Regions from separate parts of the Streptomyces sp. NPDC048434 genome, predicted to be linked through region 2. Evidence: riboswitches for the same ligand, from Rfam matches in the RefSeq annotation. Region 2 holds a riboswitch; each other region holds the start of a gene.
The links. Region 2 has a riboswitch for cobalamin ahead of thiI (tRNA uracil 4-sulfurtransferase ThiI). Riboswitches for the same ligand answer to the same signal wherever they lie in the genome.
Positions count from the first base shown of each region.

Region 1 (7,330 bases), on a different contig from region 2:
CGACACCGCCGGTCAGCAGCGCCGACGCGAACATCGCCACGGACCCCAGCACGAACCCGAAGCCGGGCCCGAGCACCCGTCCCGCCAACACCATCAGAAAGAACATCGGCTCGATGCCGGCCGTCCCCGCGCCCAGCGGGCGCATCGCGGCCCCGGCCGCGGCCAGCACGCCGAGCATGGCGATGGCTTTTGCGTCCAGGCCGGTGTCGGCGATGGTCGCCACGACAACGGCGAGCAGCATCGGCAGCAGCGCGGCGAACAGCCAGGGTGCGTCCTTGGAATGGGCGAGCCCGGAGGCGGAGTCGGCGAGCAGCGGCCACCCGAAGGCCATCACGCCGATGGCCGAAATAAGGACCAGGGCCGCGACGGAGCGGGGACCGAGCCGTACGGCACGGGCCTGGCGGGCGGGGCCGGGGCCGGAGCCGGTGGGCGGCCCGTCGCCTTCCGGCCGGTGTGGGCGAGCGCTCATGCGGTGGCCTCCAGGGCGTGGGCCACCTGCGGAACGGTCAGCCAGGGCAGCGGGGCCAGCACCTTGGCGACCTGCGGTGCGAAGGAAGGAGAGGAGACCACGACCTCATCGGTGCGCCCGTCGGCGACGATCTCGCCGTCGGCGAGGATGACGACGCGATCGGCCAGTTCGGCGGCGAGTTCCACGTCATGCGTGGCCAGGATGATGGCGTGGCCCTCGGCGGCCAGGGTGCGCAGCACCTCGATCAGACGGGCCTTGGCGGCGTAGTCCAGGCCGCGGGTGGGCTCGTCGAGGAGGAGCAGCGGAGGACGGGCGGTCAGCACGACCGCAAGGGCCAGGGCGAGACGCTGCCCCTCGGACAGATCCCGGGGGTGAACGGAGTCGGGGACATCCGGCAGCAGTTGGGTGACCAGGGCCCGGCAGCTGCCGGCGGCGGCGCCCGCGTCCTGGTCGGCTGCGGTGCACTCGGCCGCGACGTTGTCCGCGTACAGGAGGTCACGAGGTTCCTGGGGGACCAGACCGACATGCCGCAGGAGGTCGCGGGGGCTGGTGCGGTGCGGGGTGGCGCCGCCGACCCGCACCGTGCCGGAGGCCGGTGGGTGCATACCGAGGAGGGTGGTGAGGAGGGTGGATTTCCCCGCGCCGTTACGTCCCATCAAGGCAAGGGTCTCGCCGCCCCGCACGGTCAGATCCACCTGGTGCAGCGCCTCGATCCGCCCCCGGCGGACGCTGAGCCCGGAGACGGCCGCGGCGACATCGGCCGGGGAGCCCGCGGAAGCAGGGGCCGGCACCGCCGGCGCGCCGCCCCCGAGGCCTTCGCCCACCGCCGGCGTGCCACCACCCACCGCCGGCGTGCCACCACCCACCGCCGGCGTGCCACCACCCACCGCCGGTGCCTGCGGCCTGACTCCTGCCAGCCGTTCGCGCAGCGGTGCGGCCTTGCGGCGGGCGTCGCGTACGGACAAGGGAAGGGGCGACCAGTGGGCGAGGCGGCCGAGGGCCACCACCGGGGGGTGGACGGGCGAGACGGCCATGATGTCGGCGGGGGCGCCCATGACCGGGGGTGCGCCGGGGGAGGGGAGCAGGATGACCTGGTCGGCGTACTGGACCACGCGCTCCAGGCGGTGTTCGGCCAGGAGGACCGTGGTGCCGAGGTCGTGGACCAGGCGTTGGAGGACGGAGAGGACCTCCTCGGCGGCGGCGGGGTCGAGTGCCGAGGTCGGCTCGTCCAGGACCAGGACCTTGGGGTGGGTGGTGAGGACCGAGCCGATCGCCACCCGCTGCATCTGGCCGCCCGAAAGGGTGGTGATGGCGCGGTCGCGCAGCTCTGCCAGCCCCAGCAGGTCCAGGGTCTCCTCGACACGGCGGCGCATCACGTCAGGGGCGAGGCCGAGCGATTCCATCCCATAGGCGAGTTCGTCCTCGACGGTGTCGGTGACGAAGTGCGCTGACGGGTCCTGGCCCACGGTGCCGACCACATCGGCCAGTTCGCGCGGTTTGTGGGTGCGGGTGTCCCGGCCGTCGACGGTGACCCGGCCGCGCAGGGTGCCGCCGGTGAAGTGCGGGACCAGGCCGCAGACGGCGTTCAGGACGGTGGACTTGCCGACGCCGGAGGGGCCGACCAGCAGGCACAGTTCGCCCTCGGGCACGGTCAGGTCGATGCCCTGGACGGCGGGCGCCGCGGCGTCGCCGTAGGTGACCGAGACCTGCTCGAACCGGATCACTGGGTGGGCTCCTTCGGGCGCGGATCGACAACGGGGGCGCGGCCAGGGGACACGGCCCGGTCCGCCCGGTCCGTGCTCGACGGGAGTGGGGCGACGAACGCGGGCAGCAGCCCGACGAGAACGGAGGCGGCCGGCCAGAGGGGGAGGACGGGGGCGGTGAGCGGGACGGCGGGCGGGTGGAGGGCGGCGGGTGCGTAGTCGTTCGCCCAGATCATCAGGGCGGCGACGGCGATGCCGGAGCCCGCGACCAGCCAGGCGCGGACGCCCCACCGGTCGGGCCGGTAGCGGCTGCGCACCGACCGGCGGCCGCCGAGCCACAGCCCGGCGAGCGCCGCCGCCAGTCCGGCGAGCAGCAGCGGCAGCCCGTAGCCGCCCCCGGTGTCGCCCAGCAGCCCGTACGTTCCGGCACAGATACCGAGCAGCCCGCCGAGAGTGAGGACGGAGGTGAGGTGCCGTACGGCGGGCGGTACCTCGGCGCTACGGCCGTAGCCGCGCGCGTCCATGGCCGCGGCCAGCGCCACCGAGCGCTCCAGCGCGCCCTCCAGAACCGGCAGTCCGACCTGGAGGAGCGCCTTGAACCCGCGGTCTGGGCGGCCGCGCAGCCGACGCGCGGCACGCAGCCGCTGGACATCGGCGACCAGGTTGGGCGCGAAGGTCATCGCGACGACGACCGCGACGCCCGCCTCGTAGAGCGCGCCGGGCAGGGACTTCAGCAGCCGGGCCGGGTTGGCGAGCGCGTTGGCGGCGCCCACGCAGATGAGGAGAGTGGCCAGTTTCAGCCCGTCGTACAGCGCGAAAACCATGCCCTCGGCGGTGACCCGGCCGCCGATCCGGACGCCCTTCGCCCAGTCCGGCAACGGCACTTCGGGCAGCGTGACAAGGGTGTGCGTACCGGGGATCGGCGAGCCGAGGACGAAGGCGAAGACCAGCCGGATGGCGATCACGACCAGGCCGAGCTTGACGAACGCCCCGTACGAACGGGCCCATGGCGCATCCGTACGGCGGGCCGCGACGACATAGCCGGCCACGCCCACCAGCAGTCCCAGCAGCAGGGGATCGGTGGTGCGGGAGGCCGCGGTGGCCAGGCCGAGCGCCCACAGCCACCAGGCGCCGGCATGCAGCGCGGTGGTACGGGTCGCCTGCGGGGCGCTCATCCGCGTCGGCGGCGCGCTTGCCACACCGCCGCTGCGCCCAGTACGACGACGGCCGCGACACCGCCGACCAGCCCGGCGGACGGGCCGCCGTCGCCCCCGCCGCTCGCGTCCCCGTCCGCCGCCGCGCCCGAAGACGCAGAAGCGGACGACGCGGGCTCCTTCGCCCCCTTCACCGGGTCCGCACACCCCGACGTCGGGTAACCGGCGATGGCGCACAACAAGGCGTTGGGGTCATAGCGCAGTGACCGGGCGACCGCTGCCAGCGCCTCCCCCGCCGAGGCGTCCTCGGACACCTGGGCACACTCCGTCCTGGCCTTCGGCGGCCGCTCGCCGCCGGGTGCGTCCGCCGCGGTCCCGAAATCGATGACGATGCCGACCCGCTTGCGGCCGTCCTTCGCCGGGGTGCCGTGGCAGATCGCGTCGAAGCCGGCGGCCGCCCGGGGCTTGCCGGCCGCGGCGGAGTCGGCGCTGACGGCGAAGCGGAAGCCCTCCACCGCACCGTCGGCCGGCCGCAGCGTGGCCGGCCCCTCGGTGGCGTACGCCCAGGAACTGCCCGTGCCGTGCCAGAAGGACCAGTAGCGGTACTCCTGCGCCTGGGCGGGCCCGGTGGCCAGACCGGTGACCGCACCGGCCAGCAGCACGGCGCCGGCGATCCTGGTGCGCCGCATCAGAGCCGGCTCTTCCTACGGCTGCTCAGCAGGAAGCCGATGCCGGCACCGATGGCGAGGCCGATGCCGATGATCCACGGCAGGCCCAGGCCGCCCTCGTCCTTGGAGCCGTCGGCGTCCTTCTTCGCCGCGGCGGCCGGCTCGGGGCCGGTGGCGTTGAGCGCGGCCACCAGATCGGTGCCGCCGAAGGAGCGCGGGTCGGTACCGGTGGCGTGCGCGGCCAGCACCAGCTGGGCGTACGCGGCGGGGCCGTTCTGCTTGGCCCAGTCCGCCGAATTCTTCTCCAGCCACTTCAGCGGCTTCGCGGCATCGGCGCCGTGCCGGCCGGCCGCCAGCGCCACCACGGCGTCGGCGGTGTTGCCGACGTCGGGCTGCTTCTCCGCGCCCGGCATCGCGGAGAGCAGATGCTGTCCGTTCTTGTCGAGCTGCGCGACGAGGTAGCCGTCGCCGCCCGCCGCGGCCTGCGCCGGATCGCTGCTGCCCGCCTTCTTGCCTTCGCCGTCCTTACAGCTCAGCGGCTTGACGGGGGCGTTTGCTCCCTTGCCGGCCGGCTCGACGACAAAGCCCTTGCCGAGCGCTCCGGTCGCGGCGGCCGCGGTGGCATCGGCGTTCGGGGCCGCGCCCTTGAGCTGGAAGGTGAACGCGCCGCGCGCGTCCTCCTTCGCCTCGCAGCCCAGCCGGAAGGTGAGCAGCCCGTCGTAGGGGGTCTTGCCACCCTTCTTCGATGTCACGGACCGCGGCTTCTCGCCCGCCGCCGCGAGCGCGCCGATGACCACGGAGGTGGAGTTGGCATCGCTGGCCGAGCCGGCCATCGAGCTCCAGCCACCGTCGTCGTTCTGCACCGACTTCAGCCAGCTCACGGCCTTCTGCACGGCGTCCCCGTGCCCGCCCAGCGCGGCCAGCGCCTGCACCGCGGCGGCCGTCTGGTTGGTGTCCCGCATGGTCTTGGCGTCGCAGGGCTTGCCCGGCTCGGCCCGGAAGGCGGTGAACGAGCCGTCGGCGCACTGCTGCCCGGCCAGCCACTTCACGGCGGATGCCGCGGGGCGTATGCCCACGGTGTCCTGGGCCAGCAGCGCGAGCGACTGCCGCCAGACCCCGTCGTACTGCGGGTCCTTGGTGCCGTACAGCCCGTCGGGCAGCTTCTTGGGGGATGCGGGCGGGGAGTCCGCGTTCGCGGCGGGGGCAGCGGCCGCGCCCAGCACCACCGCGGCCGCCAGCGCCGTGGCGGCGCGGCGCGCCAGCAAGGCGACGGAATGCGGCAAAGGGGCCTGGTGAGCCATGGAAGCCATGGGGGCCATCGGGTCGGTGCCTCTCGGGTCGGGTCGCGGCGATGCTACGCAGCCGCGCTCGGCCGGCCGGCCGAGCGCCGATCCATGAATCGGGCGCGGTGGCACCGGGCTCAGCTCCGTATACCTCGACGGTGCCGCGCACCGGCCGTCCGCACGGGCGGGCGGTTCCGGTGGCGGGAGCCTTGGTCGTGCCCCCTCGGGTGTTCCGGCTCGTACGGCCCTCCGCGCCCGGCCAGGTGCGCGGTGCGGGCAGGCCGTCCTCACGGTTGCGGGTCAGCGCCGGATTTCCACCGGCTTCCCCCGATCGGGTACGGATGAAGTTGTCCCGCACACCTTAACCGGCCCCCGCCCGCCACTCGCTCGCCCGTACGAGCCGGAACTGCGCGGGGGAGAGCGCCGGGCAGGAATCGGCCGCGGGCCGGGGAGGGCGCCGGGCGGAATCCGGCCGTGGGCCCACCGCGGACCGGCCGTGGGCCGTGCGGCAACCGGCCGCCGCCTCGTCGAGGTCCCTCCCACGGTCCATGGCCCGAGGGCCCGCCCCTCCCTCACACCGCCTGGTACCGCACCGGACCGGCCCCCGGCACCCGCTCCGCCTGTCCCTGCTTCACCAGACGGCGCAGATGGGCCTCGGCCTCCGAGACGGCGATATTGCGCGAGGCGTACGGGATTTGCTCCCAGGGGCGGTTCCACTCCATGGCCATGGCCAGCTGCCAGGGAGTGCGGGGTTCGCGCAGCAGGGCCCTCAGCTGGGAGAGCCGCGCCTCGTGGTGGGCGATGAGCTCGCGTACGCGTCCGCCGGCGTCGGTGAAGGCGTGCTGGTGGGCGGGCAGCACCTCGGCGGGGGCGAGCCGGCCCACGCGTTGGAGGGAGTCGAGATAGTCGCCCAGGGGATCGTGGAGGTCCCTCACGCTCTCACCCTCGTTCGAGGGGGGACGCCCCTCGCCCTCCGGGTCCTCGTACAGACCGATGTGCGGGGTGATGCCGGGGAGGAGATGGTCGCCGGAGAAGAGCCGGCCGAAGCCGGGGGCCTGCCCCGAGGGGTGCTCCTCCTCCAGATGGAGGCACACATGACCCGGGGTGTGCCCCGGTGTCCAGATGGCGCGCACCCGGCGCCCCGGCAGATCGAGCAGTTCGCCGGGGCTGATGTCGCGGTCCGGCAGCGCGGCTCCCTGTCCGGGCAGCTTCCGGCTCCGCCCCTGGGCGCGCGCCTCCCGCAGCGGTGCCAGATGTTCGTCCGGTGCGCCCGCCGTCGCGAGCCTGGCGGTCAGGTGGTCGAGCCACCGGCCCGGTTCCGCCTCGCGGGTGCGGCGGACCACGTCGGTATCCGCGGCGTGCATCGCGATCCAGGCGCCGGAGGCCTCCCGCACCTTGGCCGAGAGGCCGTGGTGGTCGGGGTGATGGTGGGTGATCAGGACGCCGTGGAGATCGGCGAGGGCGAAGCCGCAGGCACTGACGCCGGCGACGAGGGTGTCCCAGGAGTCCGGGTCGTCCCAGCCGGTGTCGATGAGCACCGGCCCGCGGTCGGTCTCCAGGAGGTGGACGAGGGTGTGGCCGAGCGGGTTGTCCGGGATCGGGACGGCGATGCTCCACACCCCGCCCTTGTGGTCGGTCACCTGTGGCGTCATCCGGTCCCCTCTCGGTGTGGCATACACCCGGTACCGGCTTCACTATAACTAGAACTGGTTTCAATGCGGAGGGAAGTGACCTTCGTTCCGGCGGAGTTGGGATTCGGCCCGCGCCGTGGACTCCTGCAACTAGAACTGGTATCAGTTCCTGTTGCGGTGAGCGATGCTGATGCAGCATCAGGAGCCACCCAAGGGGCAGCCAGGAGACCGCTCAGGGACCCTCAGGACCCCTCAGGGATTGTCGGACAGGCGGCCAACCCGCAGGAGGCGGCAGCGATGAGCGACCTCGTCGAGCACGGAAAGCTCTACATAGGCGGTGAGTGGGTCGATCCGGCCGGCCGGGACACGATCGAGGTCGTCTCGCCCCACACCGAACAGGTCATCGGCCGGGTGCCGCACGC
Region 1 covers NZ_JBICXQ010000021.1:6,979-14,308, forward strand. Annotated here, with positions in the region: gene ACGFWI_RS24060 (ECF transporter S component) at 1-469, opposite strand, end outside; gene ACGFWI_RS24065 (ABC transporter ATP-binding protein) at 466-2,193, opposite strand; gene ACGFWI_RS24070 (CbiQ family ECF transporter T component) at 2,190-3,347, opposite strand; gene ACGFWI_RS24075 (SCO2322 family protein) at 3,344-4,015, opposite strand; gene ACGFWI_RS24080 (prenyltransferase/squalene oxidase repeat-containing protein) at 4,015-5,313, opposite strand; cobalamin riboswitch at 5,482-5,642, opposite strand; gene ACGFWI_RS24085 (MBL fold metallo-hydrolase) at 5,850-6,929, opposite strand; gene ACGFWI_RS24090 (aldehyde dehydrogenase) at 7,206-7,330, shown strand, end outside.
Region 1: linked by a shared signal. The riboswitch ahead of ACGFWI_RS24080 (prenyltransferase/squalene oxidase repeat-containing protein) and the one ahead of thiI (tRNA uracil 4-sulfurtransferase ThiI) in region 2 are both predicted to bind cobalamin.

Region 2 (7,330 bases):
CTATATCGCACGCGGCAGGGAGGACGGCGCGACCGTACTCCTCGGCGGCGGACGGACCCTTACCGAGTCCGGCGGCAGCTACATCGAACCGACCGTGCTGAACGGGGTGGCGAACACCTCCGCCGTCGGCCAGGAGGAGATCTTCGGCCCGGTCCTCGCCGTGGTGACCTACGACGGAGACATCGACGAGGGCGTACGCCTCGCCAACCAGACCGACTTCGGACTCGTCGCCTCGGTCTGGACGCGGGACATCACCGTCGCCCACCGCACGGCCAGGCGCCTTCGGGCCGGCACCGTCTGGATCAACACCTTCGATGCCAGCGACGTCATCACTCCCTTCGGCGGCTTCAAGGCCACCGGCGCGGGCCGCGACAAGTCCCTGCACGCGCTGGACGCGTACACGGCACTCAAAACCACCTGGATCAACCTCGGGGGCTGAACACGAGCCCCTTTCGCCGCTCCCCCCTCTTTCCCCATTCGCCGCCCCCCTTCTCACTTCTCCCCTCTCCCCTCTTCCCCCTTCTCCCTCCTTCTCTTCTCACCGCAGCGAGGACAACGATGAGGATCGGTTTCATCGGCCTGGGCAATATGGGTCGCCACATGGCCCGCCATCTGATTCACGCGGGACATCTGGTCACCGTGCACGACACCCGGCCCGAGGCGGCCGCCGAACATCTCGCGCTCGGCGCCACCTGGGCCGACTCCCCCGCCGCCTGCGCCGAGGGCGCGGAGCTGCTGCTCACCATGCTGCCCAACCCGCGGATCGTCGAGGAGGTGCTGCTGCGCGGCGGTGCGGCGCAGGCGCTGGCGCCGGGCGCGCTGTGGATCGACATGTCGACGTCGACGCCCGCGGCCGCCGAACGAGTAGCCGCCGAGGTCCTCGACGCCCGGGGCGTGCGCCGACTCGACGCGCCGGTCAGCGGGATGGCCCGGGGCGCCGAGGCCGGCATACTGCAGATCTTCGCCGGTGGCGCGGACGACGACTTCCGGATCGCGCTGCCGGTCCTCGAAGCCATGGGTGACCCCGACCGGATCCTGCACGTCGGCCCGATCGGCGCCGGATACAGCGTCAAGCTCATGATCAACCTGTTGTGGTTCAGCCATCTGGTCGCCACCTCCGAGGTGCTCGCCATGGGCGTGAAGGCGGGCGTCGACCTGGGAGTGCTGCGCAGCTCGCTGCTCGCCAGCCCGGCCGCCTCGAACTTCCTGGAGAGCGACATCATGTGCGTGCTCGCCGACGGTGACTACGACGACTCATTCGCGATGGCACTCGCCTGCAAGGACCTTGGGCTCGCCATCGACCTCGGCCGGGACCTGGGTGTGTCCACCGAGCTGTCCGCCCTGGTCGAGCAGATCTACCGCCGCGCCAAGGCCGAGCACGGCGACCTCGCGGGCGAGATGAGCCCCGTCCGCCTCTACGAGTCGCTCGCCGGCCGGGAGTTCCGTCTGCCGAATCCGGCCGCCGCGCTGGACGACGCGGCACTGGTGCTCTGAGGCGCCGGAAGGCACCGCCGGACACGCTCCCACGCTCACACTCACCCACATCAGGAGCCGCACCCATGGCCTCTCCTCAGCGCGACAGCCTCGCGCCGCTGAGCATCGACCCCATCTGCCGCATCGAGTTCGGGCCCGGTCACATCGACCGGCTCCCCGAGCTGATCACGACCACGGGCCGGCACCGCGCCTTCGTCGTCACCGACCGGGGTCTGCGCGCAGCGGGCGTCGTCGAACGCGTCCTGAAGATCCTCGACTCCGGCGGGATCGAGTACGCCGTTCACGACGAGGTGGCGCCCAACCCCTCCACCGGCGACGTCGACGCGGGCGCCAGGCGGGCCCGCGCCTTCGGGCCGGCCGCGGTCGTCGCGCTCGGCGGCGGCTCCGTTCTCGACGCGGCGAAGGGCATCTCCCTGCTCGTCGGCAATCCGGACGCGGTTGCCGCCGACGCCGGCCGTCTATGGGAAGCGGCCGACGGACTGCCGCTCATCGCGATCCCCACCACGTCCGGCACGGGGGCGGAGACCAACGGCTTCGGGGTGATCGAGGACGCCGGAGCCTGCCGCAAGGTGTATCTCGGTCACCCTTCCGTGAAGCCCCGAATCGCCCTGCTGGACCCTGAGTTGACGCTCGGTCTGCCCGCTCCGGCCACCGCCGCCACCGGCATCGACGCACTCGTCCACGGCATCGAGTCGCTGGCCTCACGCGGCGCGAACCCGGTCTCCGTCGCCTACGCCACGCAGGCCGTGACGATGGTGAGCGGCGCGCTGCCCACCGCGTACCGGGACGGCTCGGACCTCGACGCCCGCGCCGCACTGATGCTGGGCGCCCACCTCGCCGGCCAGGCCCTCACCCTGTCCGGACTCGGCCTCGTCCACGGAATCGGCCACGCGCTCACCGCCCACACCGGAACCCCGCACGGAGTGGCCCTGGCCGCCGTACTGGAGGAGGTCATGGTGTTCAGCGCTCCGGCGGCCCGGGACGCGTACGAGCAGGTGGGACGGGCCATGCGCCGCACCCCGCCCGCGGACGGCGACTGGGCACGGGCCACGGTGCAGGCCGTGCGCGAGATCTCCGGAACACTGGACGTCAAGCGGCCCCTGCGCGAACTGGGCGCCGACCGCGGAATGCTGCCGGCCATCGCCGCGGGAGCGGTCGCGGACGCGGTGACCAAGAACGCTCCGCTGCTGCCGAGCGAGGCGGAGGTGCTGGAGATCCTCACCCGGGTGTACTGACGGGCGGCGCGGAATCGCGGGGGGCGGATGCGGAGTTTCGTCCCTGGGCGGCGAGGCCCGGGGCGCGACCCCGCGCCCTCGCTGTTCCTCGAACGAGGGGGCCGCACGGCTCGCGCAGGTCGACGGTTGGGGCCGGTCGAGCTTCGCCTCGTGCACGGGCCACGCGCCGCCTTGTCTACCCTGGACCCGCAGCTGGTTCACCCCGCCCGCCAGACGGGGTGTCGCAAGAGGGAATCCGGTGGAAGTCCGGGACTGCCTCGCAGCGGTGAGTGGGAACGACCGCCGTCATGAAGCACTGGGTCCGTGTGTGACCTGGGAAGCGACGGCCAGTAGGCGTCCCGTCCTTCGGGATGTGCCCACAAGTCCGAAGACCTGCCACTGCTCGTGCGCGGTGCGATCACCACGCACGCCTCCATGGCGACCCGGTAGCGGGACCGCTGAGTGAGTGGTGCGTTTCACCCCACCGTGCCCGTGGTGCGCGGGGCGGGCCCGCATCCCGTTCGCGGCCCGGCGCCGGTCCTCACGACGACTCGCGAAGGAGAGTTTCGTGCCCGGCGAAGCGAGCGTTCCCTCCGTCCCTTCTCCCCGTACGCCCCGCCCAAGCGGGCCCTGTGTCCTGCTCAAGCATGGTGAGATCTTCCTCAGGGGCCGCAATCGGCACCTGTTCATCGAGCGGCTGCACGACAACCTCCGCCGCGCGCTGCGGGGCGTCGGCGGCTCCACGTGGATCAAGTCCGGCCAGAGCGTCACCGTGCTCGGCGGCGAGGTCCCTCTGGATGTCCTCGTGGAGCGCGCCCGACGGGTGATCGGGTTCAACTCGGTGGAGCCCGCCCTGCGCGTCCCGAGCACCGTTACGGACCTCACCGAGGCAGCCGTGGAAGCGCTCGCCGGCGCCCGTGCCGAGCGACCCGGAATCAGTTTCGCCGTGCGGGTCAAGCGCCGGGACAAGACCTTCGAGATGACCTCGTCGCAGTTCGAGCGCTTTCTCGGGGCACGGGTCCAGGAGGCCCTGGGGCCCGTACCGGTGAACCTCTCCAGCCCGGATGTGCGGGTCTCGGTCGAGATCGACCGCACGGAGAGCTATCTCTCCTGGATCCGTCACCAGGGGCCTGGCGGACTCCCCGTCGGTTCCGGCGGACGTGCCCTGGTGCTGCTCTCCGGCGGGTACGACTCGCCGGTGGCCGCCTACCGGGCGATGCGTCGTGGACTGGGCTGCGACTTCGTCCACTTCACCGGCGCTCCGTACACGAACGCCGCTTCCGTGTACAAGGCTTACGCCCTCGCCCGGGAACTCAACCGCTACCAGCCCGGTGGGCGGCTGCATGTCATCGCGCTCGGCCACGCCCAGAAGCAACTGGCCATCGCGGGGGCCGGCAGGCTCCAGGTCGTCGCGCAACGACGGCTGATGGTCCGTGCCGCTTCCGCGCTGGCGGGCCGGACGCGAGCGGAGGCCCTGGTGACGGGTGACAGCCTGGGACAGGTGGCCAGCCAGACCCTGGCGAACATGGCCGCCGTCGACGAGGCCGCCGCCCTGCCGGTGCTACGGCCGCTGGTCGGCTGGGAGAAGCAGGAGATCATCGACGAGGCCCGGTCCATCGGCACCGCGGAGATCTCCGTGCTGCCGGACGAGGACTGCTGCAAGCTCCTCGCACCGTCCCGGGTCTCCCTCCGGGCCGGACTGACCGACCTGCGTTCGGTGGAGAAGCGCCTCGACCTGGACGACGTGGTGGACAGTCTGCTGCGCGATGTCCAGGTCATGTACCCGGGCGAGACCGACGGAGAGACGGAGCCCGGCGCGGACAGCCCTGACGGCGGCTCCGCGCCCGGCAGCCCTGGCCCGGCCGTGTGTGCAACGGGGCCGTCCGGGGCGGTGTCCTCATGACCGGAGAAGACCGTCGACGGATCCTCGTGATCGGGATCGGCTCGGGGGATCCGGCGCATGTGACGCTGTCCGCTGTACGGGCCATGCGGGACTGCGACGTGTTCTTCCTGCTCGACAAGGGCACCCGGACGTCCGCACTGACCCGGCTGCGCAGGAATCTGTTGGCCGAGCACGCCGGCTCCGGACACCGAGTGGTCGAGGCCGAGGACCCTCGGCGTGACCGCTCCCCCGCGAGCCCGGCCGGCTATCGGGCCCAGGTCGTCGACTGGCGCCACCGCCGCACCGCCCTGTACGAGCGGCTGATCCGGGACGAGCTGGCGCCGGGCCGGACCGGCGCCTTCCTGGTGTGGGGCGATCCCGCTCTCTACGACAGCACGATCGACACGCTGGAGGAGGTCGCCGACCGGGGTGCGGTGCCCTTCACCTACGACGTGATTCCCGGGGTGAGCAGCCTCTCGGTGCTGGCCGCCCGCCACCGTACGACAGTGACCCGGCTCGGGCGCCCGGTCCGGATCGCCCCCGGCCGGCACATCGCCGGGTCCGCTCTCGGCGAGGGCGAGGGCGAGGACATCGCCGTGATGCTCGATGTCGGTGCGGCACTCACCGCGCACCGGGACGAGGGCTGGTGGATGTACTGGGGCGCCTACGTCGGCACACCGGAGGAGTTGCTCGTCTCCGGCCCGCTGGCCGAAGTTGCCGACCGGGTACTGGAGTTGCGTGCCGCGTCCCGGGAGCGTCATGGCTGGATCATGGATGCCTGCCTGCTGCGCGCCGACGCTCCCGGAGCGTCGGCAGATGCCGTTCCACCGGAGTCCTGCTAATGCTGTGACCGCAACCTTCGGGCGGCCGGCCGCCGGCCCGCCGGCCGCGCCACCGGATGCGGGTGGCGTGCCTACGGATGCCCGAACCGCCTCGCCTGGCCCCGGTATTCGCCTCGGTTCACCGAGGCCCGCGCCCCGCCACCGAACAGTGAGCCACGCGACCGCCACCTCGCCCTCGCCGGTCCGACCGATGTACCCGGTTGTCGGTCGATGGTCGCAGTGGGCGGGTCACGCATCGGGACGATGGAGGTGCTGGAGTTTCGACTTTCTGGCGTCCCGCTGGGCCGGGCTGCGTCCGTACGGTGCTCAGGACCGGGAAGACCATGGCAGTTGTGCGGAACGGAGCGTGCTCGTGAGCGTAGGGGTGTTGGAGGCCAGGGGGCTGACCAAACGATTTGGGGGGAAGCCGGCGGTGGACGACCTGTCCTTCGTGGTGCGGGCCGGCCGGGTGACCGGTTTCCTGGGCCCGAACGGGGCGGGCAAGTCCACGACGATGCGGATGTTTCTGGGCCTGGACCGCCCGGGGTCAGGCAGTGCGCTGGTCAATGGCACGCCCTTCCACCAGCTGCGTCGCCCTATGCACGAGGTCGGTGCCGTGCTCGAGGCCAAGGCCGTCCATCCCGGGCGCAGTGCGTACGGGCATCTGCTGGGCCTCGCGTACAGCAATGGGATCGGCCGCCGGCGGGTGGCGGAGGTCCTGGAGATCGCCGGCCTCGCGAAGGTGGCGCACAAACGGGTGGGCGGCTTCTCGCTGGGGATGGGACAGCGGCTCGGGATCGCTGCCGCTCTTCTCGGAGATCCCCAGGTGCTGCTCTTTGACGAGCCGGTCAACGGTCTCGACCCCGAGGGCGTCCGCTGGATTCGCAACCTGATGAGAGGGCTCGCGGCCGAGGGCCGCACCGTGTTCGTGTCCAGCCATCTGATGAGCGAGATGGAGGTGACGGCCGACCATCTTGTCGTGATCGGCCGGGGGAAGCTGATCGCCGACACCGGCGTGCGCGAATTCATCGCGGGCAGTTCACGCAACATGGTCAAGGTGCGCTCTCCACAGGCCATCCAGCTGGCCGGACGGCTCCGGGCGGCCGGCGGGCAGGTCACCGCGGATGACGAAGGCGCGCTCCTGGTCACCGGCCTGGACCAGGTCCAGGTCTCGGAGGCCGCGGCGGAGTGCGGGGCCGCCCTGCACGAGCTGTCGCAGCAACGCGTTTCGCTGGAGACGGCGTTCATGCAGCTCACCGAGGACAGCGTGGAGTACCGCACCGAGTCGCTGCCGTAGGTCTGAGTTCCGAGCCGCAGCCCCATCCCGACCCAGGAGGTACCCCCATGTCCGTGACCATCCCCGCGGCCGAGCGCCGGTCCGACGTTCCCGCCGAGCCCGTGTTCTCCCACCTGCTCCGGTCCGAGTGGGCCAAGTTCCGCACCGTCCGTGCCACCGTGTGCTGCCTGCTCGCCACCGCGGCGGTGGCTGTCGGTGTCGCCGTCATCGTGGCAACGGCGATCGACAAGGAGGGTCCCCAGCCCATCGGCCGGCTGGTGATCAACAGTCACATGGGCCTCGGCGTCGGCCAACTCGCCGTCATGGCCCTGGCGGTGACGACCATCGGCAGCGAATACAGCACCGGGATGATCCGCACCTCGTTGACGGCCGTACCGCGGCGCGGGCCGTGGCTCGCGGCCAAGACCCTGGTCATGGCCGCGCTGGTGCTCATCACCGGGATGCTGCTGAGCATCGTCTCCTTCGCCATCGAGTACGCGTCCGCGCCCGCTGTTTCCGGCTCGGTCACGGATCCGGCGGTCGTACGGGCGATTCTCGGGGGCGGGCTCTACCTGAGTGTGCTGTCCGTGCTCTCGCTGGCTGTCGGCGCCATGCTCCGGAGCACCGTCGGCGGCATCGTCGT
Region 2 covers NZ_JBICXQ010000003.1:315,054-322,383, reverse strand. Annotated here, with positions in the region: gene ACGFWI_RS05595 (aldehyde dehydrogenase) at 1-439, shown strand, start outside; gene ACGFWI_RS05590 (NAD(P)-dependent oxidoreductase) at 559-1,494, shown strand; gene ACGFWI_RS05585 (iron-containing alcohol dehydrogenase family protein) at 1,560-2,729, shown strand; cobalamin riboswitch at 2,906-3,124, shown strand; gene thiI (tRNA uracil 4-sulfurtransferase ThiI) at 3,277-4,611, shown strand; gene cobF (precorrin-6A synthase (deacetylating)) at 4,608-5,432, shown strand; gene ACGFWI_RS05570 (ABC transporter ATP-binding protein) at 5,797-6,708, shown strand; gene ACGFWI_RS05565 (ABC transporter permease) at 6,756-7,330, shown strand, end outside.

Region 3 (7,330 bases), on a different contig from region 2:
GCTCGCCACCTCCTGCGCCGTCTTCTTCAGCTCGTCCCAGTCGGACGGGACGGCATGGTGGTACTCCTTGAGGAGGTCCTTGCGGTAGTAGAGCAGCCCGGCATCGGTGTTGAAGGGCACCCCCCACACCTTGCCGTCGTACTCCACCGTCTTGGCCACGCTGTCGAGGAAGTCGCCGTCCAGACGGGTGGCCCAGGGACGGATCACGCCCGCCTCGGCGAACTCCGCGGTCCAGGCGACATCGAGGTTGAGCACGTCATAGCCGCCGTTGCCGGACTGGCCCGCCGCCAGCAGCTGGCTGCGCTGGCCGTCGGCGGTGTCCGGGAGTCTGACGATCCGGACCGTGCGGCCGTGCTCCTTCTCCCAGGCGTGGATCAGATCCTGGCGGATGCCGGAGCTGCTGAGGTCGCTGCCGGTGGCAAGGACGATCGCGCCCCGCTCCGGGAGGGTCTGCTCCTCCGGCGTACAGCTGCTCACCGCCGGCAGCAGGGCCAGACAGGCCAGCGCGGCGGCCGCCCTGGTGCGCGGGGCGGTCATCGGTCCCCCTTCGTGGCCGTGCCGATGGAGGCGATCCGCCCGGCCAGCGTGTCGACGGCCTGCGGGCCGCTGGGCACGCACTGGCCCCGGGAGGCGCCGGCCAGTTGCTGGAGGGCGAAGGTGTCACACCCCGATTTGCCCATCACCAGCGCCAGGATGGGCACATGGGGTCCCTCCTTGACCAGTGCGCTCAGGGTGCGTTCCACGCTCGCCGCCCGCCCGGGACCCGCGCCGTCGTCCTGATCGAGGATGAGCAGGATGGCCTTGTTGGTGGCCGAGGAGGTCTTCATCTTCCGGACGGCACGGGTCAGTGCCTCCTCCATGGCGGCACCGTGGTCGACCAGTTCGCCGTCCGGGCTGCCCGCGATCCGGTCCAGCGCGGCCTTGCCCGGGGCGGGGTCGGCGCTGCCGAGCGGGACGAGTTCCCGTACCGCGGCACGGTCCTGGGGGTGTGCGCGGTCCGGGAAGGTCCACAGGCCGTAGGTGTGCCGTGCGCCGGCCAGCTCCATGGCGCGGCCGGCCGCGCTCAGGGCGACCGGGAGCTTGCCGCTCTCGGCCATGGAGGTGGAGGTGTCCATGAGGATCAGCACCTGGCTGGAGCGCTGTGCCTTGTCGTAGCCGTCCAGGACCCGGGACACCTGGTCCGGGGCGGCGGTGAAGGGGACCGTGGAGGCGAGCGGACTGACGTCCGCGTGGCTGTCGAGCAGGGGTGAGTCCCGCCCCGGGCCGCCGTCCGGCACCCCGCGGTAGCCCTGCGCGGTCAGGGTGCGCCCGCCGCCGTCCGGGGCACGCAGCCACTGCGCAAAGCGCGCCACGGCGGCCTGCCGCGGGGTGGAGTCCACGGCGCCGTGCCAGTCGACGCGGACCAGGGGGTGGTCGAGCGCGGGGACGTTCTGCGGGTAGTAGGCGACGTACCGGTTGCGCAGCGGGAGCGGGGAGTCCAGGGCCGGGCAACTGCCGATGGCGCGGCCGAGGTTGTAGTCGGCGAGGGACTTCTCCGACACCAGGGGCGCGGACTTCGTACGGTCGACGGAGCCGGCGGCGTCCGTGTCGGGGCGCAGCGAGCACAGCAGTTCGGTGCTGCCCGCGTACTGGCTGCCCGGGGCGGAGAGCCGCTCCTCGGCGTGCCGGGCCAGGGTGGGGTCGGGCGCGCTCGTCGCGGCGGTGCCCGAGCCGTCGTGGGCGAGGTAGAGGCCGATGGTGTGCAGCAGACCGGTGCCGGACAGCACGGGGCTCGGCCGCAGGAGTTTGAGGTCGTGGTGGCTGCTGTCGGTTCCGGTGAGCAGCTCCTGCCAGGTGGCGGCGGCCGGTTCGACGTCGTCCAGCCGACGGCGCGCCGGGATGCCGACGACCAGGGGGGTGTAGGCGACCGGGGCGGAGTAGTGCAGGGTCGCCGGGGATCCCGTGGCGGGCATACCGCGGCGGGCCTCGTAGTAGTCGGCGGTGGATTCCGGGATCCAGATGTCGGGCTGTGGTCCGGGCCGGTGGAGGGGGTCGATGCCCTGGTCTTCCGGACGGTCCTTGCGGGTGCCGCGGGCCTCGCCCTGCCAGCGGTCGGCGGCCGCGAAGCCCTGGTCGACCTGGTCCTTGGCGGCGGAGTAGACGGTGATCTGGGCGCGCCGGCAGCCGTCGGGGAGGTCGCCCTCGCCGCTGAGGGGCCGGGTGTTGGCCTCGGACATCTCGTAGTCGAAGGCCGCCTGGCGCAGCGCGGGTTCGGCCTCGGGGGCGGTGAGCAGCCGCAGTTCGAGGGCGGGCGGGCAGGGCGCTTCGCCGTTCGGGAGATTGAGCAGGACGACGCCCGTGGTGGCCGGTACGAAGATGATCGCCAGGATCAGCAGAAATCTGAACCAGTGCCGGAAGTACGACTTCAGCCAGCGGCGTAAGCGGATCCGCAGCGGGGTCGGGGGGCGGGTCTCGGGGGTGGCGAAGGACAGGATGACGTCGTCGACGGTGTTCTGCTTCGCCGAGCGCGGCTCCCAGACGTCGCCCATCGGGGTCCGCTCACCGGCCAGTTGTTCGCGCAGTTCCCGGACGAGGTCTTCGAAGGTGACGAACCGCTTGCCGGGGATGCCCCGTTCCAGGATCTGCACCAGGGCACGGTTGAAGACGCTGCCTCCGGTGGGTTCCTCGCCGCTGAAGATACGGCGGTTGGGCTGCGCGGCCATCAGCAGCGAAGTGGGCTTGCGGCAGGCGTAGAAGGCCTCGCTCGAGTTGCCGGCGTAACAGCACTCCAGGACGACCACGATCCGGTCGGCCCGCGCGTTGTCCACATAGGACAGCACCGTGTCCTGCCACGAGACGGTCTTGTGACGCCGTTCCGAGGCGCCGACCATGAGTTGCAGATTGCCGCCGTCGCGGCCCACCCGGCCGTGGCCGGAGAAGTACACCAGCAGCAGGCCGCGCGCCTCCTGGGTGACCGCGTCCAGCGCCTGTTCCACCTCCCAGGGCTCCTGGGGCCGGCAGGTGATGACCTCGCCCTTGGTGAACAGATCGGTGCCGGGGGCGAGCAGGGCCTGCTCCAGTTTCCGGGCGTTGTCCTTCACCGCGGGCAGCGGGCGCAGCGTGCGGTAGTCGTCGACACAGATCAGCAGCGCCCGGTTGACCTTGCCCCGTGCGTCGTATTCGGACATCCGGCTCAGTCCCCTGCGGTGCTGCCGCTCTCGTCCGCCGGGCTGCCGGGATCGGGGCGTTCGGGGGCCACGGCGCCCGGCCCCGCGTCGCCGAGCGCGTGCAGGTCCCCGTCGCCGCCCCCGACCGCGACGGCGGGCCGTTCGCCGGTGTCGCGTTCCTCCCGGCGCCGTCGCAGCCACTCCTGCAGGGCGATGCTGAGACTTTTGCTGACTTCGGCGGCGACGGCGCCGACGATGACCAGGATCAGATCGTCGACACCGAGGGCCATGTCGCGGGGGCCGTCGTCGCTCTCGTCCGCCGGCCGTGGCCGCAGCTCCCAGTCGTGCCGGCGCCGGTCCAGCCACGGCTCGCGCTCCAGCCACGCCTTGAGGTCCTCGATGTCCTGCTCCGGATTGTTCGTGCCCGTGATCCTGATGCGGATCTCGTGGCGGTCAGCGCGCTGCGTCATCCCCCGGCCCCCTTCCGGCGGCCCCATCGCCGCCGTGCACCAGATAGTGACGTGAGATCAGGGGCGCAGGCAACCGTCTGTGACACGACTGCCACGCTGTGGCGTGCACCACAGGGCGTGCCACAGGGCACCGTCGCAGGTCAAGGGTGAGTTGACGGGCATTCGCGGGGCGTGGTGGACTGCCGGAGCCATTCGGCGACAGATGAGGAAGTCCGGTGAGAATCCGGCGCGGTCCCGCCACTGTCACCGGGGAGCGTTCCTCCAGCGAAGGCCACGGTCCGCCTCGCGTACGTCCGATGACGTACGCAGGGACTGGAAGGCCGGAGGACTCGCCGATCCGGGGAGCCAGGAGACTCTTGTCGCCGTCACGTCGAGCCAGGGCGCGGACCCTGAGTGAGGACATACCGCCATGCCCGGCCGCCCTTCGAGATCTCCACTGCCCGCTGTCGCAGGGCCCCTTCGGCACGCCCTGGCGGCGGTCTGATCCGATGCGCGGCGAACACGCGGGATATGCGTGCGGCGCGGCCCTCGGCTTCCTCGGTGACCTGATCGCGGCGGACCCGCGGCGCGGCCATCCGGTGGCCGCCTTCGGCCGGGCCGCGGGCGCCGTCGAGCGCCGGCTGTGGCGCGATCACCGCGGATACGGGGCGGCTCACGCCGTGCTGTGCGCGGGCGGTGCCGCCGCCGGTGCCGCGCTGCTGCAGCGCGCGGTACGGGCCGCCGCCCCGGCTCCGCTGCGCGGCGGAGCCCGGATCGCGCTGACCGCGGCGACGGTCTGGGCCGTGCTGGGCGGCACCTCACTCGGCCGCGAGGCCCGCGCCGTCGGCGGTGCGCTGACGGCGGGCGACCTGGACGTGGCGCGGGAGCGGCTGCCGCATCTGTGCGGGCGCGATCCACAGGCGCTGGACGGGCCCCAGATGGCCCGCGCGGTGGTGGAGTCGGTCGCCGAGAACACCTCGGACGCCGTGGTGGGCGCCCTGGTCTGGGGCGCGCTGGGCGGGGTGCCCGGCCTGGTGGCGTTCCGGGCGGTGAACACCCTGGACGCGATGGTGGGGCACAAGTCGCCGCGCCACCGCCGCTTCGGCTGGGCCTCGGCCCGGCTCGACGACCTCGCCGGCTGGCCCGGCTCCCGGCTGACCGCCGCGCTCACCGTGCTCGCGGGCCCCGACCGGCGCGGTGCGCTGCGGGCCTGGCGGGCGGACGGCGGCGCGCACCCGAGCCCCAACGCGGGCCCCGTGGAGGCCTCGTTCGCGGGCGCGCTGGGTGTCCGGCTGGGCGGCACGCTGGCGTACGGCGGGCGGGTGGAACACCGTCCGGTGCTCAACGACGGGGCGCCGCCGGTCGCGGTGCCCGACATCGCCCGGGCCGTGCGGCTCTCGCGCCGGGTGAGCGTGCTGGCGCTGGTGACGACGGTGGCGGCGCGGCCGGCGGCCGGCGCGCTACGCCGGGCCCTGTTGCGCACCACCCGCCCGGCCGCAGGCGCAGTGACGCGCAGGGCCGCACGTGCGGTGGCGCGTACGGCTCACGACAGCCGGGGTCCCGGCGCATGAGGAGGACCCGGTGAACGGGCGGTTGAAGGCATCCGGTGGGGCCGTCGGCGGTGGCCTGTTGGTGGCCGGTACGACGTCCGACGCCGGCAAGAGCGTGGTGACGGCGGGCATCTGCCGCTGGCTGGCCCGGCAGGGCGTGCGGGTGGCGCCGTTCAAGGCGCAGAACATGTCGCTGAATTCGTTCGTCACGCGCGAGGGCGCGGAGATCGGACGGGCCCAGGCGATGCAGGCCGCCGCGGCGCGGGTGGAGCCGACCGCGCTGATGAACCCCGTACTGCTCAAGCCCGGCAGCGACCGCAGCAGCCAGGTGGTGCTGCTGGGGAAGCCGGTGGGCGAGCTCAGCGCCCGGGGCTACCACGAGGGGCGCCAGGAGCAGTTGCTCGGCACGGTCACCGACTGCCTCCAGGAGCTGCGGCGTACCCACGACGCGGTGATCTGCGAGGGCGCCGGCAGCCCCGCCGAGATCAATCTGCGGCGGACCGACATCGTGAACATGGGCCTTGCGCGGGCCGCCCGGATCCCGGTGATGGTGGTCGGCGACATCGACCGCGGCGGGGTGTTCGCCTCCTTCTTCGGCACCACCGCGCTGCTGTCCAAGGAGGACCAGGCGCTGGTCGCGGGGTATCTCGTCAATAAGTTCCGGGGCGATGTCACGCTGCTGGAGCCGGGCTTGGAGATGCTGCGCGGTCTCACCGGGCGGCAGACGCTGGGCGTACTGCCCTTCTCGCACGGTCTGGGCATCGACGAGGAGGACGGTCTGCGGGTGTCCCTGCGCGGTGCGGTGCGCGAGAGCGTGGTGGCGCCGCCGCACGGCGCCCAGGTGCTGCGGGTGGCGGTGGCCGCCGTGCCGCTGATGTCGAACTTCACGGACGTGGACGCGCTCGCCGCGGAGCCGGGCGTGGTGGTGCGGTTCGTGGACCGGGCCGAGGAGCTGGCCGATGCGGACCTGGTGGTGCTGCCGGGGACCCGCGGCACGGTCCGGGCGCTGCAGTGGCTGCGCGAGCGCGGACTGGCGGACGCGGTCGCCCGGCGGGCCGCCGAGGGCCGCCCGGTGCTGGGCATCTGCGGCGGCTTCCAGATGCTGGGCGAGCGCATCGAGGACGACGTCGAGTCGAAGGCGGGCGCGGTCGACGGGCTGGGGCTGCTGCCCGTACGCGTGCGGTTCGCGGCGGAGAAGACCCTGGCGCGGCCGGTCGGCGAGGCGCTGGGCGAGCCGGTGACGGGCTACGAGATCCACCACGGGGTCGCCGAAGTGACCGGCGGGGACGAAGAGTTCCTGGACGGGTGCCGGACCGGCTCCGTATGGGGCACGCACTGGCACGGCTCGCTGGAGAGCGACGGCTTCCGGCGGGCCTTCCTGCGACGGGTCGCGGCGGACGCGGGCCGGGCCTTCGTACCGGCCCCCGGCACCAGCTTCGCCACCCTGCGCGAGGAGCAGCTGGACCGGCTGGGCGATCTGATCGAGGAGCACGCGGACACCGGCGCCCTGCTGCGGCTGATCGAGGAAGGCGTACCGGAGGGGCTGCCGTTCGTGCCTCCGGGGGCGCCATGAGGGTACGCAGTGGAGGACCGCGACAGACGCAGAAGATCCGGCCGGCCGACGACGTGGAGGACGACACAGCATGACAACCGCTCACAACACGACCCAGCAGTACCCCTTCACCGCGGTGGTCGGGATGGACGATCTGCGGCTGGCGCTGCTGCTGAACGCGGTGAGCCCCGCGGTGGGCGGTGTGCTGGTCCGCGGGGAGAAGGGCACCGCCAAGAGCACCGCCGTGCGGGCGCTGTCGGCGCTGATGCCGCATGTGGACGTGATCAGCGGCTGCCGCTTCGCCTGTGCCCCGGAGGCGCCCGACCCCGGCTGCCCGGACGGGCCGCACGAGGCGGGTGCCGTCGAGGACCGCCCGACGCGGATGGTCGAACTGCCCGTCGGCGCCTCGGAGGACCGGCTCGTCGGCGCGCTGGACATCGAGCGGGCGCTGTCGGAGGGCGTGAAGGCCTTCGAGCCGGGCCTGCTGGCTGATGCGCACCGCGGCATCCTCTACGTCGACGAGGTCAACCTGCTCCACGACCACTTGGTGGACCTGCTGCTGGACGCGGCCGCCATGGGCGCCTCGTACGTGGAGCGCGAGGGCGTGTCCGTGCGGCATGCGGCCCGCTTCCT
Region 3 covers NZ_JBICXQ010000044.1:32,968-40,297, forward strand. Annotated here, with positions in the region: gene ACGFWI_RS36190 (extracellular solute-binding protein) at 1-537, opposite strand, end outside; gene ACGFWI_RS36195 (caspase family protein) at 534-3,167, opposite strand; gene ACGFWI_RS36200 (hypothetical protein) at 3,173-3,616, opposite strand; cobalamin riboswitch at 3,819-3,972, shown strand; gene ACGFWI_RS36205 (cobalamin biosynthesis protein) at 4,105-5,166, shown strand; gene ACGFWI_RS36210 (cobyric acid synthase) at 5,177-6,718, shown strand; gene ACGFWI_RS36215 (putative cobaltochelatase) at 6,789-7,330, shown strand, end outside.
Region 3: linked by a shared signal. The riboswitch ahead of ACGFWI_RS36205 (cobalamin biosynthesis protein) and the one ahead of thiI (tRNA uracil 4-sulfurtransferase ThiI) in region 2 are both predicted to bind cobalamin.

Region 4 (7,330 bases), on a different contig from region 2:
CCGTTCTCCGCGCGCGAAAGGCCGCGAAGTGAACCCCGTGCCCGCATACGAACCCACCATCGGGACGTCCCGGTCCGGCGCGGTCGCCGAGATCCGTATCGGAGACGGCAGCCGGCGCAACGCCCTTCCCGGCCGGGCCTGGGCGCAGTTGGCCCGCCAGGTCAGGGAGCTCGGGGCGGGCCGGTCGCTGCGGGTGCTGGTGATCCGCGGGCATGGCGACACGTTCTGCGCGGGTTCGAACATGACCGACTGGGTGGATGCGGACGACGGATACGTCGAGGAGTCCTTCGCCCAGATGGAAGCGGCGTTCACCACGATCGAGGACTGTCCCGTTCCGGTGATCGCCGAGATCCGCGGTGTCGCCGCCGGTGCGGGATGCCAACTCGCCCTCGCCTGCGATCTGCGGCTCATGGCGGACAGCGCCCGGATCGGGATGCCGATCGCCCGGCTCGGCATCCTCGCCAGCCCTGCGTTCGCCGCCCGCATGGTCGCGCTGGCCGGGCCCGCCGCGACGCGGGAGTTGCTCTACACCGGCCGACTGGTCGACGCCCGCACCGCGGTGTCCCTCGGGCTCGCGGACGAGGGCGTGCCCGCGGACCAACTCGCCGCCCGCACCCGCGACCTCGCCGCCCGTATCGCCGAGCAGCCACCCGCGGCGATCCGGGCCGCCAAGCAGGCGGTGACCGCCGCGCTGGCACCACAGCGGAAGGCCGCCGCCGTCAATCCGCGGCCGGCGGTGGCGCGGTCCGACTTCGACCGGGCGATCGGCGCGTTCCTCGGGCGGCGATCGGACGCCGCACCGGTCCCGCCCGCCGCCTCCTGACCGCTGCCGGTCCGGGCGTCGGTCCGTGTGCCGGGGCATGTTGTCCGGCGTGGGGGTGCTGTGTATCGTCGGGACAGTGACTTGAAGTTTCAAGTAGTTCTGGGCGGTGCCCTCGCGGGCCGTCCCCGACATGCGAAAGAGCGCTCTCATGACGTCCCCCCTCAGCACTCTCGAGTCCGCCCGCATCGGCGCCTCGATGCGCCCCGCCCCCTCCTCGCACGGCTACGACACCGGGCTGCTCCTGCTGCGGATCGCGCTCGGACTGACCATGGCGGTCCACGGTGCCCAGAAGCTGCTCGGCTGGTTCGGCGGCCCGGGGCTGGACGGGACCGGGCAGTTCTTCACGATGAGCGGCTATCCGTCGGGCAGGACGATGGCCGTCGTCGCCGGTCTGAGCGAGACGCTCGGCGGGCTCGGGCTGGTGGTCGGGCTGCTCACGCCGCTCGCCGGTGCGGCGGTCGTCGGCACGATGATCAATGCCCTTGCCGTGAAGTGGGGCGGCGGCTTCTTCGCGCCCAAGGGCGTGGAGTACGAGCTGCTGCTGACCGCGGGTGCCGCGGCCCTGGCGCTGACCGGGCCCGGCCGCTACGCCATCGACCGCCTCCTGCCGGGCCTGCGCGCACACCGGCCGGTCCACGGCGTGGCCGCGCTGGTGCTGGGTGTGGTGCTGGCGGGCGCGGTTCTGCTGGTCCGGAAGTGACCCGGAAGTGAGCCGCTCCCCGCACTTCGGGCACCCGGGCCGAAAACGGCCGGATCCCGGCCGGAGGAATTCGGGCAGCGGCGGGGCGGGCGGGGTAGATCAGGAGTGGGGGAGGGCACGGCGGCCCCCGGCGGTGTCGTGGCAGGAGATCGGAGAGCAGGCTGCATGTCCGTACGACGTCTGAACCACGCGGTGCTCTACGTCCGTGATGTGGCGCGGTCGGTCGCTTTCTACACCGAGGCCCTCGGGCTCGCGGTGGGGATCGAGGTCCCGGGACGGGCCGCGTTCCTCGGCGCTCCCGGCTCACTCAACGATCATGATCTGGCGCTGTTCGCGGTGGGGCCGGATGCGCCGGGGCCCGAGGCCGGGCGGGTCGGGCTCTACCACCTGGCCTGGGAAATCGGCACGCTCGGTGAGCTGGTCGCGGCCCATGCGCAGCTCGTCGAGCGGGGCGCGCTGGTGGGGTCGAGTGATCACCTCGTCGCCAAGTCGCTGTACGCCAAGGACCCGGACGGCAATGAGTTCGAGGTGATGTGGCGGGTCCCGCGGGAGGACTGGCCCGGTTCGGACCAGCCGGAGCGGCTGCTGCCACTCGATCTGGCGGCGGCGCTGGAGCGCTGGGGGCCGGATCTGGTGACGGGTTCGGCGGCCGGTTCGGCCACCTGAAAGGGCGGCTGTGGCCCGACGCCGATACGGGCGCCGGGGACGTACGGGGCGCGTGCGGCTGACGCGCCTCAGGAGCCCGGCGCGGCCTGCTCCGCCGACCCCGTCTGTTCCGCCGCCTCCGTCCGCTGCGCCGACTTCGTTCGCTCCGCCCGCTCCGCCCAGCGCTTTTCGACGCCGGCCAGTCGCCAGTACGCCAGCGCCGCGGCCCACACCACCATGAACAGGCCGACGATGAGGAAGCCCGCATTGCCGAGGTCCAGGCCGGAAATCCAGCCGGTCAGCGGGTCGTTGAGGGCGAGCTTCTCGTGCAGCACGGTCACCAGCTCGATCGTGCCGATGAAGAAGGCGACGGCGATCGACAGGCCGGTGATGGTGAGGTTGTAGTAGACCTTGCGCACCGGGTTGGAGAACGCCCACTGGTAGGCGAAGTTCATGAAGGTGCCGTCGAGGGTGTCGAACAGGCTCATCCCGGCGGCGAAGAGCAGCGGCAGGCACAGCACGGCGTACCAGGGCAGGCCGGCCGCGGCGCCACTGCCGGCCATCACCATCAGGGTCACTTCGGTCGCGGTGTCGAAGCCGAGCCCGAAGAGGAAGCCGAGCGGGAACATCTGGCCGGGACGGGAGATCGAGCGGGTGAACCGTCCCAGGAAGCGGTTCATGAAGCCGCGCGCATTGAGGCGCTGTTCCAGCTCGGCCTCGTCGTAGTGGCCGTTGCGCATACCGCGGAAGACCCGCCAGATCCCCGTCAGGGCGATCAGGTTGAGGGCGGCGATGAGGTAGAGAAAGGTGCCCGAGATCGTGGTGCCGACCGTGCCCAGGATCTGGTGCGTACGGGACTCGTCGTTGAGCAGGGTGCCCGCGAGCTGGGCGCCGCCCGCCACCAGGGCCGCCATTGCGACGACCATGCTGGAGTGGCCGAGGGCGAACCAGAAGCCGACCGAGACGGGCCGCTTGCCGTCGGCCATCAGCTTGCGGGTGGTGTTGTCGATCGCGGCGATGTGGTCGGCGTCGAAGGCGTGCCGCATACCGAGGGTGTATGCGGTGATGCCGAGACCCACCCCGAAGACCTGGCTGCCCACCGCGTAGTGATGGGGCACCACGAGCAGGAAGAGCACGCCGAAGGCGATGAGATGCAGACCGGCTATGACGGCCATCAGGCCCGCGGTGCGGACGGTGTCCTGCCGGCGCCAGCGGAAGGCGGTGGAGGCAGGGGTGGGTCGGGTATCGGTGGACAGGACCATCCGGCGGTTACGCTCCAGCACCTCGTGGATCAGTTCGTGAGATGCCGTGGCCGGTCTCCTGGCTTACGGGTGCACGCGCCCGCCCCCGCCTTCCCGGCCGCGGCCAGTGGCGCCGCAGGCGCGCCGTGCGCCTGCGGAAGGGGCGGAAACTCCCCGATCACAGTGGCGAGGGCCGCTCCGGTCTGGGACCACAAGGTCCGTCACCGGCTTCCCGAACACCACGGCCCGGTCACTCTAACTGCCACCAGGGAGGGGTGAGGTGCACGGGGCTTGCCCGTGGCCCGGGAGGGAGCACTCCCCGGGCGCGGCCGGCCGTTCCACGGGGCGGTCGTTGCCACCGCGGCCGCCCTCGGAGCCGGTGGTCCCAGGGGCCGTGGTCCGCGGTGGGTCAGTGGTCCAGGGAGGAGAGGAAGGTGTGGAGTTCGCGGTCGAAGAGCGCGGTGTTCTCCAGATTGACCATATGGGCCGCCCCCGGTATCCGGACTCTTCGGGCGCCGGGAACGGTCAGCGCTATCGCATGGGCATTGGCGGAGATGTCACTGCTGTCGAGGTCGCCGTCGAACACGACCGTCGGCACCCGGATCTCGCCCAGGCGGCCCGCGGCGCCGACCTCAAGGGGCATACCGGCACCCGCACCCTCGGCATGCACCTCCACATTGGCCTCGGCCGAGGCGCGCATCCGCTCGCGGAATCCCGGGTGCACCGCGGACGGTTCGCGATGCGGTCCGTCCACCCACATCCGCAGGAAGTGCTCGACATACCGTTCCGCGCCGTCCGGTGTGCCGATCGCCGCCACCTGCGCCTTGATGTGCTCCAGGAGGAAGGGGTCGGTGAAGGCGCGGCCGCTGATGCCGGGGGAGGCCAGCGCGAGGGCCGTCACCCGCTCCGGGCGGGCTATGGCGGCGTCGAGCGCGACCCGCGCACCATGGGAGAGGCCGACGAGGACGGCGCCGGGAACATCGAGCGCGTCCAGCAGGGCACAGAGGTCGTCGTGGTTGGCGTAGTCCCCGGCCACGGTGGAGGACAGGCCGTGGCCGCGGAAGTCGTAACGGATCGCGCGCAGGCCGGAGTTCACCAGCCAGGCGAACTGCTCGTCCCACATGTGCTGGTCGAGCATGCCGCCGTGGAGCAGCACCACCGCGGGGCCCGAGCCGGCCGTCTCGTAGAACAGCTCACCGTCGTCGATCGGCACGAGCCCGTTGTCGATCTCGGACCAGGCGGTGATTCGTCGGGTCATCTTGCGGGCCGTCCTTTGTGTACCGGATGCGATGAACTGGGCGTGATGCCATTGTCGTCGCTATTGCCGCCGCTGCCGCAACTGCCGTGACTGCCGGTTTCCTCCGGTGTCATGTGTGAGTCGTTCGCCAGGTGGCGGAACTCCTCGCCGAGCCGGTCCAGTACACGCAGCGCGGTACGGACGTCCTCGGCGGACAGATCGGCCAGCCGCTGCCTCAGCTCCGCCGCCTCGCACTCCTGGACGCCGCGTATCGCTTCCGCGCCTTCGGCGGTGAGCCGGATCAGGGACGAGCGGCGGTGTGCGGGATTCGGGGCGGTCACGACCAGGCCCAGCTCCACGGCGTGGTTCACCCAGCGCTGCACCGGCTGCCGGTCGAGCCCCATCCCGCGCGCCAACTGCGGGACGGTGCGCGGGCCTTCGGTGCGCAGTGCGTCCAGCAGTGCGTGTTCGCCGGCGGTCATGCCCGTGCCCGCCAGCTCGCGCTCCACCGCGCGGACGACCGTGCGATGCAGCGGCCACAGGCGTCGGATGACGCCGTACAGCAGGTCGTCGGTGGTCGTCGGTTCGCCGTCACCGGCGACTTCGGTCTCTCCGGCACAGCCCTCAATGACACTCATGATGTCATGATGACATCGATGATGTCGTTTGGGGAGAGGGCTGCCGCGGAAAGGAGTTGAGGAGGCGGCCGGCGCGACGGGGCTCGTGCGGCCGGTGGAGTGGGATGAGAAAAGTGGGACGAGAAAAGTGGGACGAGAAAGGTGGACGGCGGATGAAGGTTGGTCTGTTGCGTGCGGTCGGGGCGGCCACGGCCGTGTACGGGGTGGCGGTGGCGGCGCTGCCCGATCTGCTGGCGCGGCCCTCGGGGCTGGTGGACGGCGAAGGGCGGACCGCGTCGGCGACCCGGACCGCACTGCGTCCGCTGGCCTGGCGGGATGCGGTGAGCGGACTGGCGATGACGCTGGCTCCGGAAGGCCCGGCGCTGCGTGCCGCCGCGTATGTGCGGATTGCGGCGGACTTAGGGGACGCCGTGCTGCTCGGTGCGACGCTGCCGGGCCGCGACCGGAAGCTGAAGGCGGTGGCGGTGTCCGTCGGGTGGGGCGCGCTGTCGGTGGCCGGACTGTTCGCCGGCCGGCGGGGGCGGGGGAGCGGGGTTATGCGCTCGGTGGAGGCGGGGCCTCTTCGGGTGCGAAGCTGATGACGAGGTCGGCGCGGTCACGAGTGGCCGCCACGACACGGGCGTTGGCCTCGTCCGAGGTGTGCACGAACCGCTCGGCGTCGGCGCGCGGACGCCCGAACCGCTCATGCCGGTCGACCAGCCGGCGGATCCGTTCCGGGGTGTCCAGCTCCACGTACCAGACCTCGTCGAGCAGCGCCCGGACCCGCGGCCACGGGGCGGAGTCGAGGAGGAGGTAGTTGCCCTCGGTGACGATGAGGGGAATGTGGGGCGCCACGGGGATGCTGCCGGCCACCGGCTCCTCGATACGGCGGTCGAAGGCCGGGGCGTAGACGGCGGTGTCCGGCTCCGGGGAGCGCAGGCGCGCCAGCAGTGCCGCGTATCCGGCCGGGTCGAAGGTGTCCGGCGCGCCCTTGCGGTCCGTACGGCCCAGACGGTGCAACTCCGCCTCGGCGAGATGGAAGCCGTCCATCGGGACGAGCGCCGCCTGTCCGGCCAGCTCCGCCACGAGGTGGGCGGCGAGGGTGGACTTGCCGGCGCCGGGCGGGCCGGTGATGCCGAGCAGCCGCCGTCGGCCGGGTGCCGCGGAGGCGGCGAGCCGACGGGCGCGGGAGAGGAGATGCCGGGGATCCATGGTGCGTCCATCGTGCCTGACGGGCGGGGCGCCTGCGGGATGCCCGCGGTCGGCGGCCGGGTACGGGGCGCAGGAGGCGGGCCGGGGCGGGGCGGGCCGGTCGGCTCGGCCGTGGTGCTGGTGGTACGGCCCCGAGGGCCACCGCGCCTCGGGGCCGGTCGGGGCGGAGCGGCGGGAAGGTCCTAGCGGGGGCCGGACGTACCCCGGTCCGCGGTGCCCAGGCGCCACAGGGAGGTGACCTCGGCCGCGCGGGCCACATGGAGCGGGTCGGAGGTGTCGCGGGCACGTGGGTGGCGCGGGGTGATGTCGAGTCGGCCCAGGATCGTGAGGCCGGCCTTGGCGAAGGCGTCGAGGAGCTCGGCATGCGCGCGCAGGCCGAGGTGTTCCGCCAGGTCGGAGAGGATCAGCCAGCCCTCGCCGTCCGGTGTCAGATGGTCCGCGAGGCCGCTCAGGAAGCCGTACAGCATCCGGTTGCCCGGGTCGTAGACCGCGTACTCCACGGGCGAGGTCGGCTTTGCGGGCACCCACGGCGGGTTGCAGACGATCAGTGGCGCGCGGCCGGCCGGGAACAGATCGGCCTCGATCACTTCCACCTGTTCGCCGACGCCCAGTCGTTCGGTGTTCTCACGGGCACAGGCCAGCGCACGAGGGTCCTGGTCGGTGGCCACGACCCTGCGGACGCCGCGCCGGGCGAGCACCGAGGCCAGTACGCCGGTGCCGGTGCCGATGTCGAACGCCAGGTCCTCGTCCGGCAGCGGAGCCTCGGCCACCAGGTCGACGTACTCGCCGCGGGCCGGCGAGAAGACGCCGTAGTGCGGATGGATGCGGTCGCCGCCGAGCGCCGGGATCTCGACG
Region 4 covers NZ_JBICXQ010000007.1:245,612-252,941, forward strand. Annotated here, with positions in the region: gene ACGFWI_RS11260 (CaiB/BaiF CoA transferase family protein) at 1-32, shown strand, start outside; gene ACGFWI_RS11265 (enoyl-CoA hydratase/isomerase family protein) at 38-823, shown strand; gene ACGFWI_RS11270 (DoxX family protein) at 972-1,523, shown strand; gene ACGFWI_RS11275 (VOC family protein) at 1,689-2,189, shown strand; gene ACGFWI_RS11280 (HoxN/HupN/NixA family nickel/cobalt transporter) at 2,258-3,430, opposite strand; cobalamin riboswitch at 3,461-3,668, opposite strand; gene ACGFWI_RS11285 (alpha/beta fold hydrolase) at 3,819-4,667, opposite strand; gene ACGFWI_RS11290 (MarR family winged helix-turn-helix transcriptional regulator) at 4,664-5,284, opposite strand; gene ACGFWI_RS11295 (hypothetical protein) at 5,437-5,862, shown strand; gene ACGFWI_RS11300 (nucleoside/nucleotide kinase family protein) at 5,819-6,475, opposite strand; gene ACGFWI_RS11305 (methyltransferase) at 6,658-7,330, opposite strand, start outside.
Region 4: linked by a shared signal. The riboswitch ahead of ACGFWI_RS11280 (HoxN/HupN/NixA family nickel/cobalt transporter) and the one ahead of thiI (tRNA uracil 4-sulfurtransferase ThiI) in region 2 are both predicted to bind cobalamin.